Regions from separate parts of the Pseudomonas sp. H3_A02 genome, predicted to be linked through region 2. Evidence: predicted binding sites of a transcription regulator. Region 2 holds the regulator's gene; the other holds the start of a gene.

Region 1 (9,986 bases), 950 kb from region 2:
GTTGGCACTGACCGGCACGCCAAAGCGCGGGCGCTGGAAGGCTTCGATTTCGCCGTAGGGATAGTGCCCGGTCAGCAGGAAATACAAGGTCACGCCGACGGCATACAAATCCTGTTGCGCCGTGGGTGCGGTGCCGCCGAAGGCTTCCGGGGCAATGTAGCTGGGCGTACCGGGCAAGACGTTGGCCTGGTCCTCGGACAGGCCCGGGCAGTAGGCCAGGCCGAAATCCAGCAAGCGCAACTCCCCGTCGTCACCCAGGTGCAGGTTTTCCGGCTTGATGTCGCGGTGGTAGATCTGCCTTCGATGCAACAGGCCCACCGCCCGCATCAGCCGTTGCGCCAGGTCCTGCCATTGGGCCAGGGGCAATGGCCCGGCCTGGTTGAACAGCTCGGCCAGGGTCGCGCCCGGATACTCGCGCATCACATAGTACAAATGCTGACGCTGGGGAACGCCATGGACCTCGGGAAACTGCCGCCCGGCGACGCGCTTGAGAAACCATTCCTCCGAGAGCAAGGCCTGTCCAGCCCGGCTGTCGTCCCGTAGCTGCACGGGCAAGGTTTTCAGCAACCAGGGTTGGCCCTGGCCGTCATGTACCCGGTAGAGCAACGATTGCTGGCTCTGGCCAAGCAGGCCTTCGACCTGCCAGCCCTCGAACACCTGGCCCGGTTTCAGCATGGGGGGCAGGGGCCATTGCTGCAGTTGGATCAAGGCATCGCCGATGCTGGCTTCGCCCAGGGCATCGACCCGCACCAACAACGCGCTGGCATTGTCCTGGCTGCCGGCCAGGTGCGCGGCGTTGACCAGCGTCTGGGCCGCGAGGTCCAGGTCCGGTTGGTCGCGAAGGATGCCGGCGATGGCCGTGTCCCCCAGGACGGCCCAGACGCCATCGCTGAGCAACACGAACGTTTCGTCGGTGCGCAGTTCACCGTCGAGAAAGTCGAGAATCAGGTGTTGATCCAGTCCCAGGGCCCGCTTGAGCACATGCTGCATGCCTTGCTGTTCCCAGACGTGATCTTCGCTGACCCGTTGCAAGTGATCGGCGTGCCAGCGATAGACCCGGCAATCACCCACGTGGGCCAGGGTGAAGCGCCGGCCTCGCAGGACCAGGGCGCTGACGGTGGTGAGCAGCGGTTGCCCGCCACCGTTGGCCTGCAGCCAGCGATTCTGCGCCAGTAACAAGCGGTCCAGCGCCTGGGCCACGCCCCAGGTTTGCGGCGTGGAATAGTAGTCCAGGGCCAGGGCCTGCAAGGTCGAACGGGCGGCCAGCCCACCATCGGCGCATTGGCTCACGCCGTCGGCGATGGCGAACAGGTAACCCTTGCTGGCGGCCAGGGCCGGGGCGGGGGTGACCAGGCGCAGGGCGTCCTGGTTTTCCTCCCGCGGGCCGATGGCACTGGCTTCGGCGAAGCTCAATTGCAGGCTCATGGTTGCAGGTTATACCCGAGCAGCGGTGACGGCTGCCGAACCCCAAGTGGTTCTCCAGCGACGCTTGACACCGTGCAGGCCGAACCAGGCCAGGACACCGAGGCTGGCGAACAACCACAGGGCCAGTTGATAGCTGCCGGTGCTTTGTTTGATCGCGCCCATGCCCGCCGCCAGGGCGAAGCCGCCGATGCCGCCGGCCATGCCGATCAGCCCGGTCATCACGCCGATTTCGCGACGGAAGCGTTGTGGCACCAGTTGGAACACCGCGCCGTTGCCCGCACCCAAACCGAGCATGGTGCAAACGAACAGGGCCAGGGCCGCATAGGAACTCGGCAGGTTGAAGCCCACCGCGGCGATGCAGACTGCAGCAACGGTGTACATGCCGAGCAAGGTGCGGATGCCACCGAAACGGTCCGCCAGGGCGCCACCCAAGGGACGCATCAGACTGCCACCGAAGACGCAGGCAGCGGTGTAGTAGCCGGCGGTGACGGGGCTCAGGCCGTATTGGTCGTTGAAGTAGCCGGGCAGGGCGCTGGCCAGGCCGATGAAACCGCCGAAGGTCACGCTGTAGAAGAACATGAACCACCAGCTGTCACGGTCGCCCAGGGCCTTGAGGTAGTCGGCCATGGATTTGGCTTTCGGCCGTTCGGGAGCGTTCTTGGCCAGCCAGGCGAAGAGGACCAGGGTCAACACCAGCGGGATCAGCGCGAAGCCGAACACGTTGGTCCAGCCGAAGGCTACGGCCATGACCGGAGCGATCAACGCCGCGAGCACGGTGCCCGAGTTACCGGCGCCAGCGATGCCCATGGCCTTGCCCTGGTGTTGTGGCGGATACCACTGGGAAGCCAGCGGCAGGGCCACGGCGAACGAAGCGCCGGCCACGCCCAGGAACAGGCCGAGCAGCAGGGCTTGTTCGTAGCTGTGGATGCCCAGTTTCCAGGCGCAAAACAACGCACCGATCACAATCACCTGGCCGACCATGCCGGCGGTTTTCGGCGAGATGCGATCGGCCAGCAAGCCCATGAACAGACGCAGTACGGCACCGGCCAGGATCGGCGTCGCGACCATCAGGCCGCGTTGCTGGGTGGTCAGGTGCAGGTCGGCGGAGATCTGCACCGCCAGTGGACCGAGCAGGTACCAGACCATGAAACTCAGGTCGAAATAGAGGAAGGCCGCGAACAGTGTCGGGGTGTGGCCGGATTTCCAGAAGCTTGAATTCATCGCGCACCTCAGCTGTAAAAGTCTCGAGAAATGAGTCAGTGCTCAGAAGCAGTGCGCCGTCTGTGGTCGCACCACCGGCTCCGAAGAGCCAAAACAAAAAAACGCCGCAACCCGGATTGCCAGAGAGGCAAGGTGGGTGTGCGACGTCTTTGTCGTAGGTGGGGCAACCGCCGTTGGTTACCTGTGGGGTTGCTTAAGCGAGATCTGTGCCAACAGGAGGGATTGGCGTGAGGGCTATCGCGAGCAAGCTCGCTCCCACAATGGATCTTCAGTGGGCACAATACCTGTGGGAGCGGGCTTGCTCGCGAAGGCGTCCGGTCAGTCGACATCGATGTTGAATGGAAAGCCGCTTTCGCGAGCAAGCTCGCTCCCACATTGGAACTCCAGTGGCTACAGGACCTGTGGGAGCGAGCTTGCTCGCGATGGCGTCAGGCCAGGCGCTACAAGGCTGTCAGCCGAGCAACTCGTTCATGGCAATGATCTGCTCCGCCACCTGGATCAGCTTCTGCTGGCGGCTCATGGCCTGGCGGCGCATCAGGGTATAGGCCTGTTCTTCGTTGCACTCCTTCATCTTCATCAGCATGCCCTTGGCCAGTTCGATGCGCTTGCGTTCGGCCAGTTGCTGGTCCCGGGCCAGGAGTTGGGCACGCAGGGCCTGGTCGCTTTCGAAGCGGGCCATGGCCACGTCGAGGATCGGTTGCAGGCGCGCAGCGTGGATGCCTTCGACGATGTAGGCACTGACGCCCGACTTGATCGCCTGGCGCATCACATTGGGGTCGTGCTCGTCGGTAAACATGACGATCGGTCGTGGCTGGTCGCGGCTGACCAGCACCACTTGTTCCATCACATCGCGTCCGGGTGACTCGGTATCGATCAGGATCACGTCCGGACGCACCGTTTCGACGCGCGCCGGCAGGTCGATGGTCAGGCCGGATTCGTCGATCACTTCGAAGCCGGCCTCAATCAGGGCAGCCTTGAGGCGGCCGACTTTTTTCGCGGTGTCGTTGATCAGCAGGATACGCAGCATGGTCGTGGCTCCTGTCAGCGGCTGGCGAGAAGGGGAGCCGCATCGCTCAAGGCGTGCAGTTTGAAGCTGCGGGCGTACCCGGCCGGGTCCGAGCCGTCCCAGGTGGTGCCGTCGATCAGTTGGCTGCTGCGCATGTCCTGGTCCGGAGACGCGATGTCGAGTGCAGCGCAGGCTTCACGGTACAGCTTGAGCTGCTGGACGTCCCTGGCCACGGCCAGGTAATCCGGGTCTTCACGCAGCAGGCCCCAGCGACGGAACTGGGTCATGAACCACATGCCGTCGGACAGGTACGGCAGGTTCACTTCGCCGCCGCCATGAAAGCGCATCGCGTGGGGATCCTGCCAGCTGTTGCCCAAGCCGTCGGCATAGATCCCCAGCAGGCGCGGCTCGATGCAGTCCAGTGGGGCATCGAGGTATTCCGGTGCACTCAATAGTTGCGCGGTGCTGCGACGGTTTTCGCTGCTTTGTTCGATGAAGCGGCTGGCTTCGAGGATCGCCATCACCAAGGCCCGGGCGGTATTGGGGTATTGCTCGACGAACGCCCGGGTGCAGCCCAGGACTTTTTCCGGGTGGTCGGGCCAGATGGTCTGGGTAGTCGCCAAGGTAAAACCGAGGTTTTGCTTCACCGCGCTGGCGCACCAAGGCTCGCCGACGCAAAACCCATCGATGCGCCCGGCTTGCAGGTGCGCGATCATTTGCGGCGGCGGTACCACCACGCTGTCGACGTCCGACAAGGGGTGGATGCCCTGGGCTGCAAGCCAGTAATAGAGCCACATGGCGTGGGTGCCGGTGGGGAAGGTCTGGGCGAAGGTCAGTTTCGGGCGAGTTTGGTGCACGTGCCGTTCCAGTGCTTCAGGACTGGTCACGCCTTGGGCCTGCAGGCCATGGGACAGGTTGATGCTCTGGCCGTTCTGGTTCAGCCCCATCAGCACCGCCATGTCGGTCGGTGCGACCCCGCCAATGCCCAAGTGCACGGCGTAGACCAGGCCATACAGGCTGTGGGCGGCATCGATTTCACCGCTGACCAGCTTGTCCCGCAGGTTGGCCCAGGACGCCTGGCGCTTGAGGTTCAGGGTCAGGCCGTAGGGCTGGGCGAAGCCCTGGGTGGCGGCCACGACCACCGGGGCGCAGTCGCTCAAGGCCATGAAACCGAGGTTGACCGCGCTCTTTTCCGGGGCATCGCTGCCATTGACCCAGGCCAGGGGGTTGGCTGGAACTTCATTCATCGGTATCACCTTCCGCATAAAAAAGCGCCGTGTCCGGGCTCAGGAGACCGGACGACGACGCCGTTGTCCCTTAAAACAGTGTGGCACTCATTCCGTCGCTGGCATGGGCGCTGATGACCAAAAGGGTGCAAGGCATATGCCAGCGCTATCGTTTTGTGCGGGCGCCTCGCTTGAGCCGCCGTTGCCCGGCTATAATCGCCGCCTCATTTCGTCGCCCGAGTCAAAGCCGCCCATGTACACCCTGGCCCGTGAACTGCTGTTCAAACTCTCCCCGGAAACTTCCCACGACCTGTCCCTGGACTTGATCGGCGCGGGCGGACGCCTCGGCCTCAACGGTTTGCTGTGCAAGGCGCCGGTGAAATTGCCGGTGACGGTCATGGGCCTGGAGTTTCCCAACCCGGTCGGGTTGGCGGCGGGCCTGGACAAGAATGGCGCGGCCATCGACGGCTTCGCCCAGTTGGGTTTCGGTTTCGTGGAAATCGGCACCGTCACTCCGCGCCCGCAGCCGGGCAACCCCAAGCCACGGCTCTTCCGCCTGCCGCAAGCCGAGGCGATCATCAATCGCATGGGCTTCAACAACCTGGGCGTCGACAACCTGCTGGCCCGCGTGGCCGCGGCCAAATACAAGGGCGTGCTCGGCATCAACATCGGCAAGAACTTCGACACGCCGGTGGAGCGCGCCGTCGACGACTACCTGATCTGCCTGGACAAGGTCTACGCCCACGCCAGCTACGTGACCGTCAACGTCAGCTCTCCCAACACCCCGGGGCTGCGCAGCCTGCAATTCGGTGATTCCCTCAAGCAACTGCTGGCCGACCTGGCCCGGCGTCGTGCGGAACTGGCTTTGACCCATGGTCGGCATGTGCCACTGGCGATCAAGATCGCCCCGGACATGACCGACGAAGAGACCAGCCAGGTGGCCCAGGCCCTGATCGAGACGGGCATGGACGCGGTGATCGCCACCAACACGACCCTGGGGCGCGAAGGCGTCGAAGGGCTGGAGCACGGTGACGAGGCGGGCGGTTTGTCTGGCGCGCCCGTGCGTGACAAGAGCACCCACACCGTGAAGGTGCTGGCCGCTGAGTTGGCGGGGCGCTTGCCGATCATCGCGGCGGGCGGGATTACCGAAGGCAGGCATGCCGCCGAGAAGATCACCGCCGGGGCGAGCCTGGTGCAGGTTTACTCGGGCTTCATCTACAAGGGGCCGGCGTTGATTCGTGAGTCGGTGGATGCGATTGCGGCGTTGGGTTGATTCAGGAGTGCTCGGCTCTATTGTGGCGAGCAGGTTTTCTGTGGGAGCAAAGCTTGCTCGCGATAAGGTCGCCTCGGTTCCAGACAGACCGCGTTGTCTTCATCGCGGGCAAGCCTTGCTCCCACAGGGCCTCGCCACAACATGTTGCAACTCAAGTTAATAACCCAGGCATTAAAAAGGGCTCCTCGAAGGAGCCCCCTGGGCCGTAGCCCGCCGCCCGGATGGGACGTGCGTGGTTAAATCGATATGGGTTTCAAATTGTCGAGTTCTTGAGTATTAAGCCCTGTGTCAGCCGACGGCGTGAAGTTCGTTGAGTCTATGGATACCCGCAGTGCCGGTCATACCGTCCCAGTTGTCGCCGCGTCCTTCTCGCCAGCCATTGATCCAGGCTTGACGTACCGACGGTAGAGTAAAGGGGCAAAGCTCACGGGATTTACCACCAACGCCATATTGGTAACCACGTAAAAATGCTCTTTCCAACGGATCACGCTTAAGTCTTCTCATAGGGTGTTGCCCTCACTTGTTGACTGTTACTTAGCGTCGACCTCTATCGAGGCCGGGGCAGAATCATTCTGCCGTTGGTGGCTCGTTGCCGGCGTGACGAGCCGAGGTGTTGACGCCGTTGCGACGTCAACCTGTGTTGAGTTCTAACCAAAGCGTCACAGGGATGGAATGATCGTTTTGTCATAAGCACGTAACAATAAAGATGTTAGGGCGATAAGTAACTTCATGTTCATTGACCGCTTTTGAGCAAGACCCCTGTATGATCGGCCCTGCGCCAAAGGGGACGGCCTTTCCTTGAATGAGAATGTCCCCCTGTTGCACTCAGGTACTATTCGACGAAAGGGTCGAGTTTTCACAATTTGTCGCACAGAATTTTTTACCTGCCTTCGCATCAAAGCTCTTTTAACCTGAGCGGCGAGGGCGGCACGGCACACATTCGTGCCACGCGGGTGCTCTTGAGAAAAGCACCTGACTGAACCCGGCCCGGCAATGCGTTGCCCGGCCCACTTAGCCAAAGGCTCTGGAAACCCCATGTCCGATCGTTTCGAACTCTTCCTCACCTGCCCCAAGGGCCTCGAAGGCCTGCTGATCGAGGAAGCCGTCGGGCTTGGCCTTGAAGAGGCGCGCGAGCACACCTCGGCCGTGCGCGGCATGGCCGACATGGAAACGGCTTATCGCCTGTGCCTGTGGTCGCGCCTGGCCAACCGCGTGTTGCTGGTGCTCAAGCGCTTCCCGATGAAGGATGCCGAAGACCTGTACCACGGTGTGCTGGGTGTCGACTGGCAAGACCATATGCTGGCCGATGGCACCTTGGCAGTGGAGTTCAGCGGTCATGGTTCGGGCATCGACAACACCCACTTCGGCGCCTTGAAGGTCAAGGACGCTATCGTCGACAAGCTGCGCACGCCATCGGGCGAGCGGCCGTCCATCGACAAGCTCAACCCGGACCTGCGCATCCACCTGCGCCTGGACCGTGGCGAAGCGATCCTCTCCCTCGACCTTTCCGGCCACAGCCTGCACCAGCGCGGTTATCGCCTGCAGCAAGGCGCCGCGCCGCTGAAGGAAAACCTCGCCGCCGCGATCCTGATCCGCGCCGGTTGGCCGCGCATTGCCGCTGAAGGCGGGGCGCTGGCCGACCCAATGTGCGGTGTCGGCACGTTCCTGGTGGAAGCCGGCATGATCGCCGCCGACATGGCGCCGAACCTGCGTCGCCAGCAGTGGGGCTTCACCGCCTGGCTCGGCCACGTGCCGGCGTTGTGGAAGAAGCTCCACGAAGAGGCCAGCGAACGCGCCGCCGCCGGGCTGGCCAAGCCGCCGTTGTGGATTCGCGGCTACGAAGCCGACCCACGGCTCATCCAACCGGGCCGCAACAACGTCGAGCGGGCGGGCCTGAGCGAGTGGATCAAGATCTATCAGGGCGAAGTTGCCACCTTCGAACCGCGTCCGGATCAGAACCAGAAAGGCCTGGTGATCTGCAACCCGCCGTACGGCGAGCGTCTGGGCGACGAAGCCAGCCTGCTTTATCTCTACCAGAACCTGGGCGAACGCCTGCGCCAGGCGTGCCTGAACTGGGAGGCGGCGGTGTTTACCGGTGCGCCGGACCTGGGCAAGCGCATGGGCATTCGCAGCCACAAGCAGTATTCGTTCTGGAACGGCGCCTTGCCGTGCAAGTTGTTGCTGATCAAGGTCCTGCCGGACCAGTTCGTCACTGGCGAGCGACGTACTCCGGAGCAACGCCAGGCCGAGCGCGAACAGGCCGCCTATGATCAAGCCCCCGAAGTACCGCAAGAGCGCCAGTACAACAAGAACGGTAACCCGATCAAACCGGCGCCGGCGCCGGCCCCTGTGGTCGAGCAGGCGCGGTTGAGCGAAGGCGGGCAGATGTTCGCCAATCGCCTGCAAAAGAACCTCAAGTTGCTGAGTAAATGGGCCAAGCGTGAAGGTGTGGACTGCTACCGCGTCTACGATGCCGACATGCCGGAATACTCCATGGCCATCGACCTCTATCACGACTGGGTTCACGTCCAGGAATACGTCGCGCCGAAGTCCATCGACCCGGAAAAGGCCTCGGCCCGGCTTTTCGACGCCCTGGCGGCGATTCCCCAGGCGCTGAACGTCGACAAGAGCCGGGTGGTGATCAAGCGTCGCGAGCGTCAGAGCGGCACCAAGCAGTACGAGCGCCAGAGCGCCCAGGGCAAGTTCACCGAGGTCAACGAAGGCGGCGTGAAGCTGTTGGTCAACCTCACCGACTACCTGGACACCGGGCTGTTTCTCGATCATCGGCCGATGCGCCTGCGGATCCAGAAAGAGGCAGCCGGCAAGCGGTTCCTCAACCTGTTCTGCTACACGGCGACCGCCAGCGTCCACGCGGCCAAGGGCGGTGCCCGGAGCACCACCAGTGTCGACTTGTCGAAAACCTACCTGGACTGGGCGCGACGCAACTTGTCGCTCAATGGTTTTTCCGACAAGAACCGCCTGGAGCAGGGTGACGTGATGGCATGGCTGGAAGCCAGTCGTGACGAGTACGACCTGATCTTCATCGACCCGCCGACCTTCTCCAACTCCAAGCGCATGGAAGGCGTGTTTGACGTGCAGCGCGATCACGTGCAGTTGCTGGACCTGGCCATGGCGCGCCTGGCCCCGGGCGGTGTGCTGTATTTCTCCAACAACTTCCGCAAGTTCCAACTCGAGGACAACCTCGGCGAGCGCTATGCGGTGGAAGAAATCACCGCCAAGACGATTGATCCGGATTTCGCCCGCAACGGCAAGATCCACCGTGCCTGGAAAATCATGGCCCGTTGATCGGGCCTGATTGGATCCACGAAGCCTTGTAATTCAGGGCTTCTAGCCTCGTTTGGGGCTGGCTAAAGTGATGGCGAATAGCTATAACTTAGGCTGTGTCCAGGGTTGTATCTATGCCTGGTCCCTTTGCGGGTTGTATTTATGGCATTGCATCAGGTGCGCCCCAGGATCCTGGGCTTTATCAGCGAAGATGTGTCGGCCTGGCTGGTGGCTTCGCTGGTGTTGCTGGCCGGTACCTTCCTGACCGGCGTGTTGAGCTGGGCGATGACGAACCTGTTCAATCAGCAATTGCGCCAGCGCTTCGAGTTGCACGTTGAGGAACGCTTCAGCCGCATCGAGGAACAATTCCAGGACGAGGAGCTACTCCTCGGCAGCCTCGGGCGCTTCTTTGCCAACTCCGAAGACGTTTCCAACCGAGAATTCCGTGGCTACGCCGACGCGCTGTTGCGCCGTACCCGGGCCTTCGTCTGGGCGCCCAGGGTACTTCGCGACGAACGGCAAGCGTTCGAACAGCAGGCGCAGGCCGAAG
Region 2 (9,986 bases):
ACCGACGAGCAGAAGGCCCAGTAATGGCAACTCTGAAAGCTCAGCACTTGGCCAAGAGCTACAAGAGCCGTCAAGTCGTGCGTGATGTCAGCCTGTCCATCGACAGCGGCCAGATCGTTGGTCTGCTCGGTCCTAACGGCGCGGGCAAGACCACTTGCTTCTACATGATCGTCGGCCTGGTCCAGGCCGATCAGGGGCGCGTGTTGATCGACGACCTGGATGTCAGCCACCAGCCGATGCACGGCCGGGCGAAGGCAGGTATCGGCTATTTGCCGCAAGAAGCGTCGATCTTCCGCAAACTGTCGGTAGCCGACAACATCATGGCGATCCTCGAGACCCGCAAGGAACTCGACAAGGCCGGCCGTCGCCAGGAACTGGAAAGCCTGCTGCAGGAATTCCACATCAGCCACATTCGCGACAACCTGGGCATGAGCCTGTCGGGTGGTGAACGGCGTCGTGTGGAAATCGCCCGCGCCCTGGCCACCGCACCGAAGTTCATCCTGCTCGACGAACCGTTCGCCGGCGTGGACCCGATTTCGGTGGGCGACATCAAGCAGATCATCCATCACCTCAAGGCCAAGGGTATCGGTGTGCTGATCACCGACCACAACGTGCGCGAGACCCTGGACATCTGCGAAACCGCCTACATTGTCAATGACGGCCAATTGATCGCCGAAGGTGACTCCGCCGCGATCCTGGCCAATGACCTGGTCAAGGAAGTGTACCTGGGCCATGAGTTCCGCCTGTAAGCACACGTGTCTGGCGAATTGCCCGGGCGTCGTTTAATTTTATTATGGCGACGCTCTAGGCAAACACTTCAGTTTCAGGCATATAATTTGCTTAAGTTTGGCGCTCCGGCGCCCTGTAGTGGATGGCGCATGTGCGCCGGCGAATAAGGTGTTAAGCCCCTGCCATGAAACCATCGCTAGTCTTGAGAATGGGCCAGCAGCTGACGATGACACCGCAGCTGCAACAGGCCATCCGCCTGCTCCAATTGTCGACCCTGGACCTGCAACAGGAAATCCAGGAGGCCCTGGAGTCCAATCCGATGCTCGAACGCCAGGAAGAAGGCGACGACTTCGATAACACAGACCCGCTGGCCGACAACGTCGAGCAGAAGCCCAACACCGAGATCCCGGAACCGTCCTACCAGGAAGCCGCCCCGACGGTGGACAACCTCGAGGATGGCGAATGGAACGAACGCATTCCCAACGAGCTGCCCGTGGACACGGCCTGGGAAGATGTCTACCAGACCAGCGCCAGCAACCTGCCCAGCAGCGATGACGACGAGTGGGACTTCACCACCCGCACCTCTGCCGGTGAGAGCCTGCAAAGCCACCTGTTGTGGCAACTGAACCTGGCGCCGATGTCCGACACCGATCGCCTGATCGCCGTGACGCTGATCGATTGCATCAACAACCAGGGCTACCTGGACGAGACCCTCGAAGAAATCCTCGAAGCCTTCGACCCCGAGCTCGACATCGAGCTGGACGAGATCGAAGCCGTTCTCCATCGCATCCAGCAATTCGAACCGGCCGGCATCGGCGCCCGCAACCTGGGCGAGTGCCTGTTGCTGCAATTGCGCCAGTTATCCGCCAAGACGCCATGGCTGGCCGAAGCCAAGCGACTGGTCACCGATTACATCGACCTGCTGGGCGGTCGCGACTACAGCCAATTGATGCGTCGCATGAAGCTCAAGGAAGATGAACTGCGCCAGGTCATCGAGCTGGTGCAGAGCCTCAACCCCCGCCCCGGCTCGCAGATCGAATCCACCGAGCCTGAGTACGTGGTCCCCGACGTGATCGTGCGCAAGCACAACGATCGCTGGCTGGTGGAGCTCAACCAGGAGTCGGTGCCCAAGCTGCGGGTCAATGCCCAGTACGCCGGTTTCGTCAAGCGCGCCGACACCAGCGCCGATAACACCTTCATGCGCAACCAGTTGCAGGAAGCCCGCTGGTTCATCAAGAGCCTGCAAAGCCGCAACGAAACCCTGATGAAAGTAGCCACCCAGATCGTCGAGCACCAGCGAGGCTTCCTGGAGTACGGCGATGAAGCGATGAAACCATTGGTCCTGCATGACATTGCCGAAGCGGTGGGCATGCACGAATCGACGATTTCCCGGGTGACCACCCAGAAATTCATGCATACCCCCCGGGGCATCTATGAATTGAAATACTTTTTCTCCAGCCATGTCAGCACCTCCGAAGGCGGCGAATGCTCGTCCACGGCCATCCGCGCGATCATCAAAAAACTGGTGGCCGCGGAAAATCAGAAAAAGCCGTTGAGTGACAGCAAGATCGCTGGTTTACTGGAGGCACAAGGCATTCAGGTGGCCCGCCGTACCGTCGCCAAGTACCGCGAATCCCTCGGGATCGCGCCTTCGAGCGAACGCAAGCGGCTGATGTAACAGGCCACGCCACAGCGTTCCAGTGGCAGGCATTTCTGCCTGCCGCTTTATGCACTGGCAACGAAGGAGAAGCTGTATGCAAGTCAACATCAGTGGACACCAACTGGAAGTGACCGAACCCCTGCGCACCTACATCGGCGAAAAACTCGACCGATTGGAGAGGCATTTCGACAAGATCACCAACGTGCAAGTCACGATGAACGTCGAGAAGCTGCTGCAGAAAATCGAAGCCACGCTGCATATCCCCGGCGGAGAAGTGGTTGCCAACGCAGAGCACACAGACATGTATGCCGCGATTGACCTGCTGACCGACAAGCTGGATCGCCAACTCAAAAAGCATAAGGAAAAGACCCAGAGCCTCCTCCAGGGCGCGACCGGTCGTTAACCCCCCCAATCCATGATCCGACTAGAAACCATCCTGACCCCCGGCCGTTCCCAAGTGAACGCGCCGGGCGGCAGTAAAAAGAAAGCCCTCGAACAAATTGCCAACCTGATCCACCGCGAGGTGCCGGATCTGGGAATGCAAGACGTCTTCGAGGCCCTGGTTGCCCGTGAAAAACTCGGTTCCACCGGTTTTGGCAACGGCATCGCCATTCCTCACTGCCGTCTCAAGGGTTGTGCCGCGCCGATCAGCGCGTTGTTGCACCTTGATACCCCCATAGATTTCGACGCCATCGACGGCGCTCCGGTCGACCTGCTGTTTGTATTGCTGGTTCCGGAAGCGGCGACCGATGCGCATCTTGAGCTGCTGCGCCAGATAGCCAGCATGCTGGACCGCAAGGAAGTGCGCGAAAAACTGCGCAGCGCGCCGAGTAACGAAGCTTTGTACCAGGTGGTCCTGGACGAGCAGAACGGTCATTAAACATGCGCATGATCATCGTCAGTGGCCGCTCCGGCTCCGGTAAAAGCACGGCCCTCAACGTGCTTGAGGACAGCGGCTACTATTGCATCGACAACCTGCCCGCCGGCCTGCTGCCGGAACTGGCCGAACGCGCCCTGATCCACACCGAGCTGGCGCAGCCGCTGGTGGCGGTGTCCATCGATGCGCGCAACCTGCCGAGCCACCTGTCGCGTTTTCCTGAACTGCTCGAAGAAGTGCGCAGCCGGCATATCCAGTGCGACGTGCTGTACCTGGATGCCGATGAGGAGACGCTGCTCAAGCGTTTTTCCGAAACCCGTCGGCGTCACCCCCTGAGCAACGCCAACCGCTCCCTGGCCGAAGCCATCGAGGATGAAAGTCAGCTGTTGGGGCCGATCGCCGACCTGGCGGACCTGAAGGTCAACACCACGCACCTGAACCTGTACCAGTTGCGTGACACGATCAAGCTGCGCCTGCTGAACCAACCGGAGCCGGGCACGGCGTTCCTGGTGGAATCGTTCGGCTTCAAGCGTGGCATGCCGGTAGACGCCGACCTGGTGTTCGATGTGCGTTGCCTGCCCAACCCGTATTGGAAACCGGAATTGCGTGAGCAGTCCGGGCTTGATCAACCGGTGATCGACTACCTGGCCGCACAGCCGGATGTCGAGGAAATGTACCAGGACATCTCCAGCTACCTGCTCAAATGGCTCCCCCGCTTTGCCGCGAGCAACCGCGCCTATGTCACGATCGCCATCGGCTGTACCGGCGGTCATCACCGCTCCGTCTACCTGACCGAACGCCTGGGTCAGCTCCTGCAACAATCCCTGAAGAATGTCCAGGTTCGCCACCGCGACCTCAGCTAAAGGATTCACATCGCGATGCCTGCTCAGGAAATTGAAATCATCAACAAGCTGGGTTTGCATGCCCGGGCGTCGGCAAAATTTGTAGGTGTGGCGGGGAGTTTTCCGGATACCACGATCAGGGTCGGGCGTACGCCAGAGTCCACGGTCGACGGTAAAAGCATCATGGCAATGATGATGCTCGCGGCCGGCAAGGGCACCAAGATTCACCTGAGCACTGAAGGGGAGAAAGCGCAGGAAGCGATGGAGGCCCTGGTTGACCTGATCAACAGATACTTCGACGAAGGCGAATAACGGCCCCAAGACTCGAGTCGAGCCAGTTGTGGCAAAGGGATTTTTTGTGGGAGCAAAGCTTGCTCGCGATGAACGATAACGCGGATAACCTGCACAATCGCGGCGCCTGCATCGCGGGCAAGCCTTGCTCCCACAGATAAATCTCACCACAGGTGTGGATTCGCGCCCTTCGCCGTCAGCCCAACGCCGTATCCAGCACCATCATCAGACAGAACCCCACCAACAACCCCAGGCTCGCCAGTTTCTCGTGACCATTGCGGCGGGATTCGGGAATGACCTCGTGGGTCACCACCAGCAACATCGCCCCGGCCGCCAACGCCAGGCCCAGGGGCAAGAGCATCTCGGCCAGGCTCACCAACCAGGCGCACAACAGCGCGAACACCGGCTCGACCAGCCCTGACGCCGCGCCAATCAGGAACGCCTTGACCCGCGACATGCCCGCCGCGGCCAGCACCAGCGCGATCACCAACCCTTCGGGGACATCCTGCAAAGCGATGCCCATCGCCAGGCTGTCGGCATCCGGCATGCCGCCACCCGCCGATACGCCCACCGCCATGCCTTCCGGAATGTTGTGGGCGATGATGGCAAACACGAACAACCAGATCCGCGGCGCAATAATCGGACGTCCTGGTGCCACCACCATCCTTTCGGGGCTGGCCGAGACCTTGCGGTCCACCAGATACAGCCCGAACGCCCCCGACATAATCCCGACACAGATAAGGCCGCTGGCGGCCCAAGGCGTGAGCCCCAACTGCTCGGCCGCGGCAATGCCCGGCACGATCAGCGAAAACGCCGTGGCGGCAAGCATCACCCCGGCACCGAAGCCCAGCAGCGAATCGCTCACGGCCTGGGGCATGCGCCGGATGACCAGCACCGGCACCGCCCCCAACGCGGTGCCCAAGGCACAAAGCCCGCCGCCCTGAAAGGCACGCAACAACCTGGGCTCCAGGTCCAGCCACGCCAGGCCCTGGGCCGCCAACAACGTCATCCCGGCCAACAGCAGCAACGACCCCAAGGCATAGCGGAACATCCGTCCGCTTCCAATCGCCAGTGTTTGAGTATCCATAGTCAGCCTTGGCGGGTGTTCATGAAGGACTCGAAGCCAGCGCCGCCTGATAGCGTCGGGCGACTTCAGGCCAATTGATCACGTTGTAGAACGCATTGATGTATTCCGGACGACGGTTCTGGTAGCGCAGGTAATAGGCGTGCTCCCAGACGTCCAGGCCAAGAATCGGCGTGTTGCCATTCATCAGCGGACTGTCCTGGTTGCCGCTGCTTTCCACCACCAGGGTCTTTTGCGGGGTCACACTCAACCAGGCCCAGCCGCTGCCGAAACGGGTCAGCGCCGCTTTGGTGAAAGCCTCCTTGAAACGCTCGATACCGCCCAGTTGCGCATCGATCGCCGCCGCCAGGGCGCCCTCGGGCAGGCCGCCGCCCTGGGGCGTCATCACCTCCCAGAACAACGAATGATTGGCATGGCCACCGCCCTGGTTGATCACCGCAGCCTTCAGGCTTGGCGGCAACTGCTCCACGCTGGACACCAGTTTTTCGACGGGCCACCCGGCGTATTCAGTGCCGTCCACCGCCGCGTTGAGGTTATTGATATAGGTCTGGTGGTGCTTGGTGTAGTGGATCTCCATGGTTTGCGCATCGATGTGCGGTTCCAGGGCATCGTAGGCGTAGGGCAATGCAGGCAAGGTAAAGGCCATGTTCAATGAACTCCATGATGAAGAGGGGCATTGCGCTGCCGGGACGTAGCGGCATTGCAATGCAGCAGGCGTTGGGTGCGGGGGTACTCACCGTGCTCGCTGATGAAATTCAGCAGTTCGACGTAGGTCTTGTGGCTCTGGCGCTGCGCGGCGGCGCGCAGGGCCGGTGTCAGGCGTTCGTCCTGCATCGTCTGCAACAACCGTTGGTGGATCGCACACAAGTATTCGGCGCTCTCCTCCGGCTGGTTCAAGCGCAAGTGCAGGTCCGCCAGGTTGTGATGGGAGACGACGCAAGCGGCGACCGCTTCGTCGGCATCCGCCCAGCGCTCGAATAACACCTGGGCCAGCGCCAGGGCTTGCAGGTAGGCTTCGCGGGCATCCACCAGCTCGCCCAGCATGAAACAGCGATTGGCTCGTTCGATCGTACGTTTCCAGTGTTCCATGATGAGTCCTCCACACAGGTGTCGGGGTTACACGCCGCCGGCGGTGAGCTTCTCCGGGTCCAGCAGGACTTCGAGTTCGCTGCGAGACAGGTCGGTGTGTTCCAGGGCGACATCGATGACCGGTCGGCCTTGCCGGTAAGCCTTCTTGGCGATTTCAGCGGCCTTCTGGTAACCGATGATCGGGTTCAGCGCGGTCACCAGGATCGGGTTGCGCGACAACGCTTCCTTGAGCCTGGCTTCGTTGACCTTGAACGTGGCGATGGCCTTGTCCGCGAGCAAGCGGCTGGCGGTGGACATCAGGGTGATGCTGCTGAGCAGGTTCTGGGCGATGATCGGGAGCATCACGTTCAATTCGAAGTTGCCCGATTGACCGGCGATGGTGATTACCGTGTCGTTGCCGATCACCTGGGCCGCTACCATGGCGGTGGCCTCGGGAATGACCGGATTGACCTTGCCGGGCATGATCGAGGAGCCCGGTTGCAAGCCCTCGAGTTCGATCTCGCCCAGGCCTGCCAGCGGACCGGAATTCATCCAGCGCAGGTCGTTGGCGATTTTCATCAGCGACACGGCCGTGGTCTTGAGCTGCCCGGAAACCGCCACGGCAGTGTCCTGGGAGCCAATCAGCGCGAACAGGTTCTTGCCCGGGGTGAATTGCACTTGGGTCAGTTGCGTCAGTTGCTGGCTGAACAGTTCGGCGAAACGTGGATGGGCATTGACCCCGGTGCCGACCGCCGTCCCCCCCTGGGCCAGGGATTGCAGGCTCGGCAACAGGTCCTGCAAGTGGCCGATATTGGCCTTGAGCTGTTGCGCCCAACCGTCGAGCACCTGGCTCAGGCGCACCGGCATGGCGTCCATCAGGTGGGTGCGGCCGGTTTTGATGAACGGGTGGACGTCTTCGGCCTTGCGCTCGATCACCTGCACCAGGTGCAACAACGCCGGCAGCAGTTGCTCATGCAAGGCCAGCGCGGCACTGACATGAATGCTGGTGGGGATGATGTCGTTGCTGCTCTGACCGCAGTTGACGTGGTCATTCGGGTTGACCGTCTCCCCCAGCAGGCCGCTGGCGAGGGTGGCGATCACTTCGTTGGCGTTCATGTTGGAGCTGGTGCCGGAGCCGGTCTGGAAGATATCCACCGGGAAATGGTCCATGAAACGGCCTTCGAGCAGTCCCATGGCGGCATCGACGATGGCCTTGCCCTGGGCCGCGCTGATTTGTTCCAGCTCTACGTTGGCCCGAGCGGCCGCGGCCTTGGCCAGGATCAGCGCGCGGATGAACGGCGCTGGCATGCGCTGGCCGCTGACCGGGAAGTTATCCACGGCACGCTGGGTCTGGGCGCCATAGAGGGCGTCCACTGGGACGTGCAGCTCGCCCATGCTGTCGCGTTCGATACGGGTATTACTCATCGGGAGATCCTTGCACCAGTTCAATAAGAGGAATCGATGGCGCCAGGGCGCAGGTCGCCAGCGCCCAGGCATGGCTCTGCCAGCGCTTGAGGCGGCAGCGGCACAATGATTGGCGTTCGAGGTCACGCAGGGGGCGCCAGGCCTGGTCGAGGCAGAGGCTGCGCCAATGCCAGGGCAGCGCGACGTCCGAAGCGGTGTCGAGCAGCAGGCGGAAGGCGGTTTCGGAGATCATCCACGGCGAGGTGGCCGTGCAACAAGCCAGGTAGCGGCCCTCGGCCAGGTAGTGCTCGATCAACCGCGGCTCGTCCGGATTCATCGCGCAACGGATCTGGCGGCTCATCCAGCGCCAGCTTTCAAGGTAGGGTTGTTCGTGCAGGGCAGAACTCATGACCGGGGCTCACTCGGCGAATGAGATTCATTATTAGATGATAATAAGAAGCAACACAACCGTGGAACACCACAAAAGCGTCGTCGCCACAGGATTTCGGATACAAAAAAGGCGCATCACCCCGTGGATGACGCGCCTTTCTTTACGCGATGAGTATCAGCTACCCGCCACCATCATCCGCTCGATCAGCACCGAGCCGGTGCGGATGTTACTGCGCAATTCCAGGTCGTTGCCCACGGCCACGATCTGCTTGAACATGTCGCGCATGTTGCCGGCGATGGTCACTTCCTGGACCGGGAACTGGATCTCGCCGTTCTCGACCCAGAAACCCGCCGCACCACGGGAATAGTCGCCGGTGACCATGTTCAAGCCATGGCCCATCAGTTCGGTCACCAGCAGGCCCCGGCCCATGCGCCGCAGCAAGGCGGCCTGGTCTTCTTCGCCATGGGTCACGAACAGGTTATGCACGCCACCGGCATTGGCGGTGCTCGGCATGCCGAGTTTGCGGCCCGAATAGGTGCCGAGGATGTAGGACACCAGCTCGCCCTTTTCCACGAAGGGCTTGGCGTAGGTGGCCAGGCCATCGCCGTCGAACGCTGAGCTGCCCATGGCCTGCATCAGGTGCGGACGCTCGTCGATGGTCATCCATTCCGGGAACAGTTTCTGGCCCAGCGCGCCCTCGAGGAACGACGACTTGCGGTACAGGTTGCCGCCGGATACCGCAGACAGGAAGCTGCCGAACAGGCCACCGGCCAGCTCGGCCGAAAACAGTACCGGCACTTCGCAGGTCGGCACCGGCCGCGCGCCCAGGCGGCTGGCCGCCCGTTGCGCGGCTTTCTGGCCGATGCTCACCGGGTCCGCCAGCAAGGTGCCCTGGCGGCTCACGTCGTACCAGTAATCGCGCTGCATCTGGCCGTTGGCTTCGGCGATCATCACGCAGCTAAGGCTGTGGCGGGTCGATGCATAACCGCCGATGAAACCATGGCTGTTGCCGTAGACGCGGCAGCCCTGGTGGGTATTGAGCGTCGTACCGTCGGCATTCTTGATCCGCGAGTCGGCATCGAACGCCGCCGCTTCGCAACGCAGTGCCTGCTCGATGGCCTGCTCGGGGGTGATGTCCCAGGCGTGGAACAGGTCAAAGTCCCGCAACTCTTTGCACATCAGTGCGGCATCGGCCAGGCCCGAGGCTTCGTCTTCAGAGGTGTGCTGGGCAATCGCCAGTGCCGCGGCGACGGTTTCGCGGATGGCGTCCGGGCCACTGGCCGACGTACTGGCCGAACCCTTGCGCTGGCCTACGTACAAGGTGATGCCAAAGCCCTGGTCGCGATTGAATTCGACGGTTTCCACCTCGCGCTGGCGTACCGAGGTCGACAGGCCCTGTTCCAGGGACACCGCCACCTCACACGCACTGGCGCCCTGCCGCTTGGCCTCGGCGAGGATCTGCTCGACTTGTTCCTGCAGTGCCGGCAATGCTTGCGGGCCGACGCTCTGAACTGCACTCATGGTGTTCTCCACTCAAATTCTGTTTTCGGGATGGCCTTCGAGCGACCGGGCCGGACAAGCGGCCCCCGACTGGTTATCATGGCGGCGTTTCTTTGCGGACTGCCACCATGGTTGATTCT

Evidence for each region. The regulator sigma-54, encoded in region 2, starts transcription at its own class of promoters, with help from an activator protein. The targets are predictions, from matches to a motif close to ANTGGCATNNANNTTGCTNT.
Region 1: AB4N80_RS25235 (CmpA/NrtA family ABC transporter substrate-binding protein) is a predicted target of sigma-54. The motif match lies at 5,024-5,043, and genes of this name have one in related genera.

What each region holds. Positions count from the first base shown of each region.
Region 1 covers NZ_CP162807.1:5,743,489-5,753,474, reverse strand. Annotated here, with positions in the region: gene AB4N80_RS25250 (bifunctional protein-serine/threonine kinase/phosphatase) at 1-1,425, opposite strand, end outside; gene AB4N80_RS25245 (nitrate/nitrite transporter) at 1,435-2,646, opposite strand; gene AB4N80_RS25240 (ANTAR domain-containing response regulator) at 3,098-3,673, opposite strand; gene AB4N80_RS25235 (CmpA/NrtA family ABC transporter substrate-binding protein) at 3,688-4,899, opposite strand; gene AB4N80_RS25230 (quinone-dependent dihydroorotate dehydrogenase) at 5,132-6,151, shown strand; gene rmf (ribosome modulation factor) at 6,440-6,655, opposite strand; gene rlmKL (bifunctional 23S rRNA (guanine(2069)-N(7))-methyltransferase RlmK/23S rRNA (guanine(2445)-N(2))-methyltransferase RlmL) at 7,187-9,457, shown strand; gene AB4N80_RS25215 (GGDEF domain-containing protein) at 9,599-9,986, shown strand, end outside.
Region 2 covers NZ_CP162807.1:129,223-139,208, forward strand. Annotated here, with positions in the region: gene lptA (lipopolysaccharide transport periplasmic protein LptA) at 1-24, shown strand, start outside; gene lptB (LPS export ABC transporter ATP-binding protein) at 24-749, shown strand; gene AB4N80_RS00605 (RNA polymerase factor sigma-54) at 914-2,407, shown strand; gene hpf (ribosome hibernation-promoting factor, HPF/YfiA family) at 2,484-2,792, shown strand; gene ptsN (PTS IIA-like nitrogen regulatory protein PtsN) at 2,805-3,269, shown strand; gene rapZ (RNase adapter RapZ) at 3,272-4,129, shown strand; gene AB4N80_RS00625 (HPr family phosphocarrier protein) at 4,145-4,420, shown strand; gene AB4N80_RS00630 (ZIP family metal transporter) at 4,596-5,486, opposite strand; gene AB4N80_RS00635 (superoxide dismutase) at 5,506-6,129, opposite strand; gene AB4N80_RS00640 (hypothetical protein) at 6,132-6,572, opposite strand; gene AB4N80_RS00645 (class II fumarate hydratase) at 6,600-7,976, opposite strand; gene AB4N80_RS00650 (hypothetical protein) at 7,969-8,364, opposite strand; gene pmbA (metalloprotease PmbA) at 8,521-9,867, opposite strand; gene yjgA (ribosome biogenesis factor YjgA) at 9,975-9,986, shown strand, end outside.